DNA from 2 places in the Endobacterium panacihumi genome. Region 1 is predicted to be linked to the other one. Evidence: predicted binding sites of a transcription regulator. Region 1 holds the regulator's gene; the other holds the start of a gene.
The links. The regulator PhoB, encoded in region 1, activates phosphate uptake and scavenging genes when phosphate is short. The targets are predictions, from matches to a motif close to TGTCATNNANCTGTCAT.
Positions count from the first base shown of each region.

Region 1 (4,201 bases):
GCCTCGCTTCAGCGCGCTGGCCTGTGGACGGAAGTCAAGGATCGCCTGCATGAAGGCGGCACGGGCTTGTCCGGTGGTCAGCAGCAGCGTCTGTGCATTGCCCGCGCGGTTGCCGTTTCGCCGGAAGTCATCCTGATGGACGAGCCCTGTTCGGCGCTTGACCCGATCGCAACCGCAAAGGTCGAGGAACTCATCCACGAGCTGCGCGCCAATTACACGATCGTCATCGTCACGCACTCCATGCAGCAGGCGGCCCGCGTGTCGCAGCGCACGGCCATGTTCCACCTCGGCCAGCTGGTCGAGGAAAACGACACCGACAAGATGTTCACCAATCCCGATGACCAGCGCACGCAGGATTACATCATGGGCCGTTTCGGCTGATCCGGGCTCTTTGCCCGCATCGCCCTGACTGCAGACATCAAGGATCAGAAAAATGGTTTCGACCCATATTCTTTCGGCCTACGACGAAGAACTGAAATATTTGAACCGCCGCATTTCCGAAATGGGCGGCCTCGCCGAGCAGATGTGCGGCGACGCGGTTCGCGCGCTCGTCAATTCGGATACGGCGCTGGCCCAGAAGATCATTTCGGATGACGTCATCCTCGATCACGCCGAGCGCGAAATCCAGGACAAGGCGATTGTCACCATCGCCAAGCGCCAGCCGGTTGCCGCCGACCTTCGCGAAATCATCGGCACGCTGCGCATCGCCGCCGACCTCGAGCGCGTCGGTGACCTTGGCAAGAACACCGCCAAGCGCGTTATCGCCGTGCAGGGCACAGGCGTGCCGCGCAAACTGGCCCGTGGCCTGGAGCATCTCTCCGAACTGGCGCTGGTGCAGCTCAAGGACGTTCTCGACGTGTTTGCCAGCCGCTCGGCTGAAAAGGCGGAAATCATCCGCCAGCGCGACGAGGAAATCGACGCGATGTACACGTCGCTGTTCCGCGAACTGCTGACCTACATGATGGAAGATCCGCGCAACATCACCTCGTGCACGCATCTTCTGTTCTGCGCCAAGAACATCGAGCGTATCGGCGACCACGCCACCAACATCGCCGAGACCATCTATTACATCAAGACCGGTGCCCAGCTCGAAGGCGAGCGTCCCAAGGACGATACGGCAAACACGGTTGGTGCGCTCGTCGACTGACGGGCGAAACGGAGCAGATAAGACATGCTACCCAAGATCGCGGTCGTTGAAGACGAAGAAGCACTGAGCGTGCTTCTTCGCTACAATCTCGAAGCCGAAGGATATGAGGTCGAAACCGTTTTGCGCGGTGACGAGGCCGAAATCCGACTTCAGGAACGCGTTCCTGACCTTCTCATCCTCGACTGGATGCTGCCGGGCGTGTCCGGCATCGAACTGTGCCGGCGGCTGCGCATGCGACCGGAGACCGAGCGTCTGCCGATCATCATGCTGACGGCGCGCGGCGAGGAAAGCGAACGTGTTCGCGGTCTGGCGACCGGCGCGGACGATTATGTCGTCAAGCCGTTTTCCACGCCGGAACTGATGGCCCGAGTCAAGGCGATGTTGCGCCGCGCCAAGCCGGAAGTTCTCTCCAGCGTGCTGAAATGCGGTGACATCGAACTGGATCGTGAGACCCATCGCGTTCACCGCAAGACCCGCGAAGTGCGTCTCGGCCCGACCGAGTTCCGCCTTCTGGAATTCCTGATGGTATCACCGGGTCGCGTTTTCTCGCGCTCGCAACTGCTGGATGGCGTCTGGGGCCATGATATCTATGTGGATGAGCGTACCGTCGACGTGCATGTCGGCCGTCTGCGCAAGGCTCTGAATTTTTCCAACATGCAGGATGTCATCCGCACCGTTCGTGGCGCGGGTTATTCGATGGAAGCCTGATCCGCTTCATCTGTGTTGAAATTGAAAAGGCCCGGATGTGTCATCGCATCCGGGCCTTTTGTCATTCTGCAGGTGCTTGCGCCTCGCGCCATTCCGGCAGGGGAAAGATCCGGTCATAGGCCATGTTGAAGACGAAGGCGTAGACCAGGTAGAAGGTCGCAAACGAGATATCCATCACCAGTGCCTGCCAGAGCGTGACGCCCAGATACCAGGCGATGAAGGGCAGGAGCACGATCAGCAGACCAAGCTCGAACAGCACCGTATGGGCAATACGCAGCGGCATCGTCTTCAGCGTGCTGCCGCGAAACTTCTGCATCAGGTGGTCGAAGCCGAGATTGTAGACGTAGTTCCATGCCGTTGCGACGGTGGCGGAAACGATGCCCACGACGCCGACATGTTCGACCGGAAGATGGAACACGAAGGATGCGAGCGGCGTGAAAAGCGCAAGCCCGATGACTTCAAAGCTGATGGCATGGCGAATACGGTCGCGCACTGTGCGCATGGTCAACCCCTTGGGTTTGCCGGGCCGTCCCGGTGTTTTATGCCCAATACGGGGGAGGTCGTCCTCGCGAACTCTAAATAGGTTTTCGAGCTGCCATAGGCAAGCCTTCAGGTGGCAAGGCTGCTATGCACTTAGGCAAATGCCGCATCTGAAGGCATGAAAAAAAGCGGGCCAGAAGCCCGCTTTTCAATCTCGTCCTCGTGTGTGTCGCGGCCTGATCAGGCGCGGGCAGCAGCCTTGTTGCGGCGCTCGTTGACCGGCTGGTAGGCCATGCGGCCGTGGTATTTGCAGTAAGGCGAATTGTCCGGGGATTCTGCGCCGCAGAAGTGGAAATCGTCCTTGAGGGGGTCGCCCATCGGCCACTTGCAGGTACGCTCGGTCAGTTCCGTCAGCGCCAGCTTGCGGTTGATCGGAACGACGATGTTGCCGGCCGGCTTGTAGACAGCGACTTCCTGCGTCTCGTCCATGTCCATCTCTTCGCGCACCATGGTGGCGCCGACCGGGCGCTGAACGGTACGGGTCTGAGGACGGGCCGCAAAATTGCTCTGCGGACGCGGCGCCGAAGACGCCACGCGCTTGGCCGGACGCGGTGCGGTGCTCGTGCTGCCGCCGGCTTTCGCGCGGCCGGGCAGGTTCAGGCGATGGACTTTGCCAATCACCGCGTTACGGCTTACGCCTCCAAGTTGCGCCGCGATCTGGCTGGCGCTCAGGCCTTCGGCCCATAATTTCGTCAGGCGCTCGACGCGCTCGTCAGTCCAGTTCATGCTATCTCTCCGCCGTGAGGTGCTGAACGTGGCTTGAATCGGTCACCGTTCCGGCGAATGAATCCGCCAGAAAATACTACATCTATACTTTTGGTGACTAAGTCCGCCGCATGCAGCCTAGTAATTGACGATTAACCTAGTGTGGGGCTGACTCCGTGGCAAGAGTCGGGCGAATCACTGCGAATCGATTTCCGTGTTTTCCCCAACTTGCTGGTCAAGCGAGTCATATATGTCACAGCTTGAAGGCGAGTAACGGTCGCGCGCAATAAAGCTCTTTTCAAGGCATTGAAAGCTGTTTTGTTGACAGCACACAGCGAAATGCCGATAGTGCCCGCGCCGCCTGTCCAGGCGGCATTTTTAATTTCGGCGACATGGGTCGCCATCTGGTTTTCACCAGTTTCAAGGAGTGAATGTCGCCATGGCTGAAGCCGCGCTTTTCGACACGTTTGCTAGGGCTCCGCTGCGCTTCGAGCGCGGCGAAGGCGTTTGGCTTGTGACGGAACGCGGCGAGCGATATCTCGATTTTGGCGCCGGCGTCGCAGTCACCTCCTGCGGCCATTCCAACCCGCATCTGGTCGAGGCTTTGAAGTCGCAGGCTGAGAAGGTCTGGCACCTCTCCAACCTTTACGAAATCCCGGAGCAGGAGCGGCTAGCCCGCCGGCTGACGGAAGCGACGTTCGCCGACAAGGTGTTCTTCACCAATTCGGGTGCGGAAGCGCTGGAATGCGCGATCAAGACGGCGCGCCGTTATCACTTCTCCAAGGGCAACCCGGAAAAATTCCATATCATCACCTTCGAAGGTGCCTTCCATGGCCGCACGATCGCAACGATCGCTGCCGGTGGCCAGGAAAAGTACATGGAAGGTTTTGGCCCCAAGGCGCAAGGGTTCGATCAGGTCCCGTTTGGTGATCTCGAAGCCCTCAATGCCGCCATCACCGAAAACACCGGCGCCCTGCTGATCGAGCCGATCCAGGGCGAGGGCGGCGTGCGCCCCGTGCCGAAGGAATTCATGCGCGAACTGCGCCGCATCTGTGATGAGAAGGGCCTGCTCCTGATCCTCGACGAGGTTCAGACCGGCGT
Region 1 covers NZ_JBOZRA010000001.1:1,981,205-1,985,405, reverse strand. The annotation lists gene pstB (phosphate ABC transporter ATP-binding protein PstB) at 1-381, shown strand, start outside; gene phoU (phosphate signaling complex protein PhoU) at 434-1,147, shown strand; gene phoB (phosphate regulon transcriptional regulator PhoB) at 1,172-1,855, shown strand; gene ACRQ1B_RS09890 (PACE efflux transporter) at 1,917-2,357, opposite strand; gene ACRQ1B_RS09885 (GcrA family cell cycle regulator) at 2,576-3,121, opposite strand; gene ACRQ1B_RS09880 (hypothetical protein) at 3,253-3,504, opposite strand; gene ACRQ1B_RS09875 (aspartate aminotransferase family protein) at 3,540-4,201, shown strand, end outside.

Region 2 (4,201 bases), 360 kb from region 1:
CAGGCTGCCGAGCGTTTCGGCAAAAACGGAAAGGCTCTGTCCCAGTCGTAGCTGGCCGGAAAGGCCGAGCAATTCGACGCTGGACGTCGGGCCTGCCGAAGCGCGCGATAGGGCGACTGGCGCTGCGGTCATGTCCTGAGCCGGCGCATCGGTCTCTGCCCGTGGAGGCGAAGCCTGTCTCTGGTTTGCTTGAAGTGCGACGGATGTGGCAGGAACAGGGGGCAGCATGGCCGGCTCACGTCAAGGAGGACAATCCTCAAGTTGATGGGACAGGCCGGCGACGTCGGTCAAAATTTCCGCGATCTTGAACAGATGCGGCCGCGGCGCCTCATGGCGTCTTTCATGCCGAATAATGCTGCTTAATATGCCCGAAACATTCCTAACGTTTTGCTAATGCGCCGGTCATCTGAAATGCACACTACATCGTATGTCTGCGTTTCAGGATGTCATAGAGGCCGATATCGTCCACCAGCATCCGCGCCGAAAGCGTTTGTGCATCCGAAGCCGTATCGTCCTTGCCTATCGTCAGTTTTTCCAGCGTCTCGACATCTTCCTCATGGGTAGCATCTGAAACATTGGTCGCAATGTCGGTGATGGTTCCAGCCTCTTCCGATGTTTCCCGCTCATTGACCGATATGTCCTCCGCCTGCTCGCCGATCTCCGTTTCGGCCGTCAGGCTCAGCAACAGAAGGTCATCGCTGCTTTCCATATTGTCAGGATTTCGTTCGCCGTCGCTCCTCTCGCTGTCTTCGCGAAGGCGCTTCTTCATGATGTCCTGAACATCCTTGACGTCATCGAGCTTCTCGGCGGCTTCCCTGGCCTTTATGTCCTCAAGTTCTTCGGCGCGGGTTTCTTCATCCACCACGCGGCTGGGGTCGCTGTATTGTGGCCCCAGTTTCAGTTCCTCCAGCGTCTTCGGGTCGGAGGCATCGTCAAGACGTTGAAGTATTTTTGCTCGTTGGTCGGCGGTGGTCCTGCCGTCACCGTGCTGGCGCTCAAGCGCCTTTTCCAGCCGCTCGTTTTCTTCGCCCCATGGCGACTTGATGGCGTTGACGAGTTCGGTGAGGGAAATGTCGAGTTCGTCCAGACCCAGTTCTTTGCCCAGGTCGCCCATGCCCGCGGTGCCGATGGATTTCAGTGCATCTTCAATCGCGCGACCATAGGCGTAGTTCGATGTGCCGTCCTCGCGGCTGATACCCAGCTTTTCGCCGAGCTTATCCATCAGCTGTATCTTCAACTCGTTGATATCGATCTTGTTCATGCCGAAAAGCGCCTCGGCAATACGGCCTTGCGCATGCTTGGCTTCAGAACTGGCGCTGATGCGTGCCTTCAGGAGCGGATCATCTTTGCGACCCGTTTTCTTTTCCTGCTCCTGCTGACGCCGCTCCTCGATCGAGTCGAGTATCGTCTGCATGCTGTCGGTGATGGCGGTGCTGGCCGCGATCTGTGTCGGGAGTAGCATTGTCCTGCGCTCGCGTCGCTACGGTTGCCGGAAGGCTAAGCGCGCAGGCTTAACGCTCCCTTAAATAACCATGGCAAGAAACAGCGTCAGCTATGGGCAAAGATATCGGTTTCATCCCAGCCCAGAAGGTCGAGCTTCGAGCGTGTCGGCAGGAAAGCGAAACATGCTTCGGCCAGTTCCATGCGCTTATCGCGGATGAGGCGGTTCACCTGCTTGTCACGCAGCGCGTGCAGATGCAGCACGTCCGATGCGGCATATTCCAGTTGCGCCTGCGAAAGCACGTCGGCGGCCCAGTCCGTCTGCTGCTGCGCCTTGGAAATGTCGACCTCCAGAAGTTCGCGCAGATTGTCCTTCAGTCCGTGCCGGTCCGTATAGGTGCGCGTCAGTCGCGAGGCGATCTTGGTGCAGAAGACCGGCGCCGTCGTTACCCCAAACGTGTGAAACAGCACGGCAATGTCGAATCGGCCGTAATGAAAGATCTTTTCATGTGTCGGGTCGGCCAGCAGCGCCACCAGATTGGGCGCCTCTTTCTGGCCGGCGGCAATGCGGATCACGTCGGCCGTGCCGTCGCCGGGGGAAAGCTGTACGACACAGAGGCGGTCACGGCGCGGCACCAGTCCCAGTGTTTCCGTATCGATCGCAACCGCGCCGGTGTAGCGGACGGCGTCGGCGGCTGAAATGTCGCCTTCGTGGTAACGGATCTGGGCCATGGAACATCCTCTTTCGAAACTCTCCTCGCTATACCGCAAACGCGAACAGTCCTGCCATCTTTAAATGGTTTGCCTCGTTTGGAGTCAGGATTTCGGGAAGGGTTGCACAAAACGCATTGCTGCGTTGCAACAAATTGATTTCCCTTTCTACTAATGCATGGCTATAAGCAAATCATCGAAGCGACGCACTCCTCCTCCCAGCGTCGCCCGATACGGATCGACAACATCCTCCTCCTCCCAGTTGTCGGTCAAGTTTAAAGCCTGCCGCACCTCCTCCCGCGGCAGGCTTTTTCATTTTCAGCCCCTTGTTTCTAAAGGGCGCTATTCCAGATATTTTTCTGATCGGTATCCGTTGCGGCCATACGTCACGTAAGTGTCATCTGCCGCCGATATACCCACCTCGCCTTCACTTTCACAACTCCTCAGCGAGGTTCCACCATGCGCAAAATTCTTGCCGCTCTGGTCGCTACGACCGTTCTTGCCGGCGCCGCCCAGGCTGCCGAAGTTTTCCCGCTCGATCGCGCCACGATCCTTTCGGGTTCGCCATTCGATTTCAAAGTCGAGTTCGATGCCGTCGTAAAGCCGGAAGACGTGAAGATCACCGTCAACGGCCAGGACTACAAGGCCGCCCTCGGCAAGGAAGTCGAATTCGTCGCTGAAGAAAAGAACAAGGACAAGGTTCTTGGTTCTGCTGTCATTCTGCGCGACATCACCATCGCCAATGCCGGTGACTACAAGGTCGAGGTTTCGGCCGGTTCGGAAACCAAGAGCGTCACCTGGAATGTCTACGGCACGCCGTCGCAGGCCAAGGCCAAGAACGTCATCTTCCTGATCGCCGACGGTCTTTCGGTTGCGCATCGCACCGCTGCCCGCATCATGTCCAAGGGCATGAGCGAGGGTAAGGCCAATGGCCGCCTCAACATGGATGAGGTACCGCCGGTCGCCTTCATCGGCACCTCCGCCACCGACGCCGTTGCCACCGATAGCGCCAACACCATGTCGGCCTACATGACCGGTCACAAGACCGCCGTGAACGCCATCGGCGTTTACGCTGACCGTACGCCTGCTTCGCTGGATGACCCGAAGGTCGAAAACATCGCCGAAGCGCTGCGTCGCCAGACCAAGAAGTCGATCGGTATCGTTTCGACGGCCGAACTGCAGGACGCAACGCCTGCTGCCGTCGTTGCCCACACCCGCAAGCGCGGTGACAAGGCCGATATCAACGGCATGCTGTTCGATCTGAAGCCGGAAGTCGTTCTCGGTGGTGGTTCCGCTTACTTCCTGCCGCAGTCGACTGCCGGCTCGAAGCGCAAGGACGACAAGGATTTCGTAAAACTGTTCCAGGACGCCGGTTACAAGCTGGCAACCAGCAAGGGCGAGCTGGAAACGGCATCCGGCGCCAATGACGGCAAGATCCTCGGCCTGTTCCACACGGGCAACCTCGACACCACGCTCGACCGCGAATTCCTGAAGAAGGGCACGGTCGGCAAATTCCCGGAACAGCCGGGCCTCGTCGAAATGACCAAGGTTGCTCTCGACACGCTGTCGAAGAACCCGGAAGGTTTCTTCCTGATGGTTGAAGCCGCCAATGTCGACAAGATGTCCCACCCGCTCGATTGGGACCGCGCCGTTGTCGACACGATCGAATTCGACCAGGCGATCGGTGTTGCCCGCGAATTCGCCGCCAAGAACCCCGACACGCTGATCGTCGTCACCGGCGACCACACCCATGGCGTTTCCATCATTGGCACCGTCGATGACGAAAAGCCGGGCACCGAGATGCGCGAAAAGGTCGGCACCTATGCCGAAGCCGGCTTCCCGAACTACGAAGACAAGAACGGCGATGGTTTCCCGGATAAGGTCGACGTTTCCCGCCGCCTGTTCCTGAACGCCAATAACGGCCCGGACCATTACGAAACCTTCCGTCCGAAGCTCGATGGTCCGTTCGCACCGTCGATCCAGAACGAAAAGAAGGAATATGTTGCCAACGAACAGTACAAGGACGTGCCCGGTGCCGTCTTCGTACAGG
Region 2 covers NZ_JBOZRA010000001.1:2,337,047-2,341,247, reverse strand. The annotation lists gene ACRQ1B_RS11675 (hypothetical protein) at 1-132, opposite strand, end outside; gene ACRQ1B_RS11670 (hypothetical protein) at 419-1,462, opposite strand; gene ACRQ1B_RS11665 (ribonuclease D) at 1,549-2,172, opposite strand; gene ACRQ1B_RS11660 (alkaline phosphatase) at 2,611-4,201, shown strand, end outside.
Region 2: a site for PhoB is predicted at 2,536-2,552, ahead of ACRQ1B_RS11660 (alkaline phosphatase). Genes of this name have one in related genera too.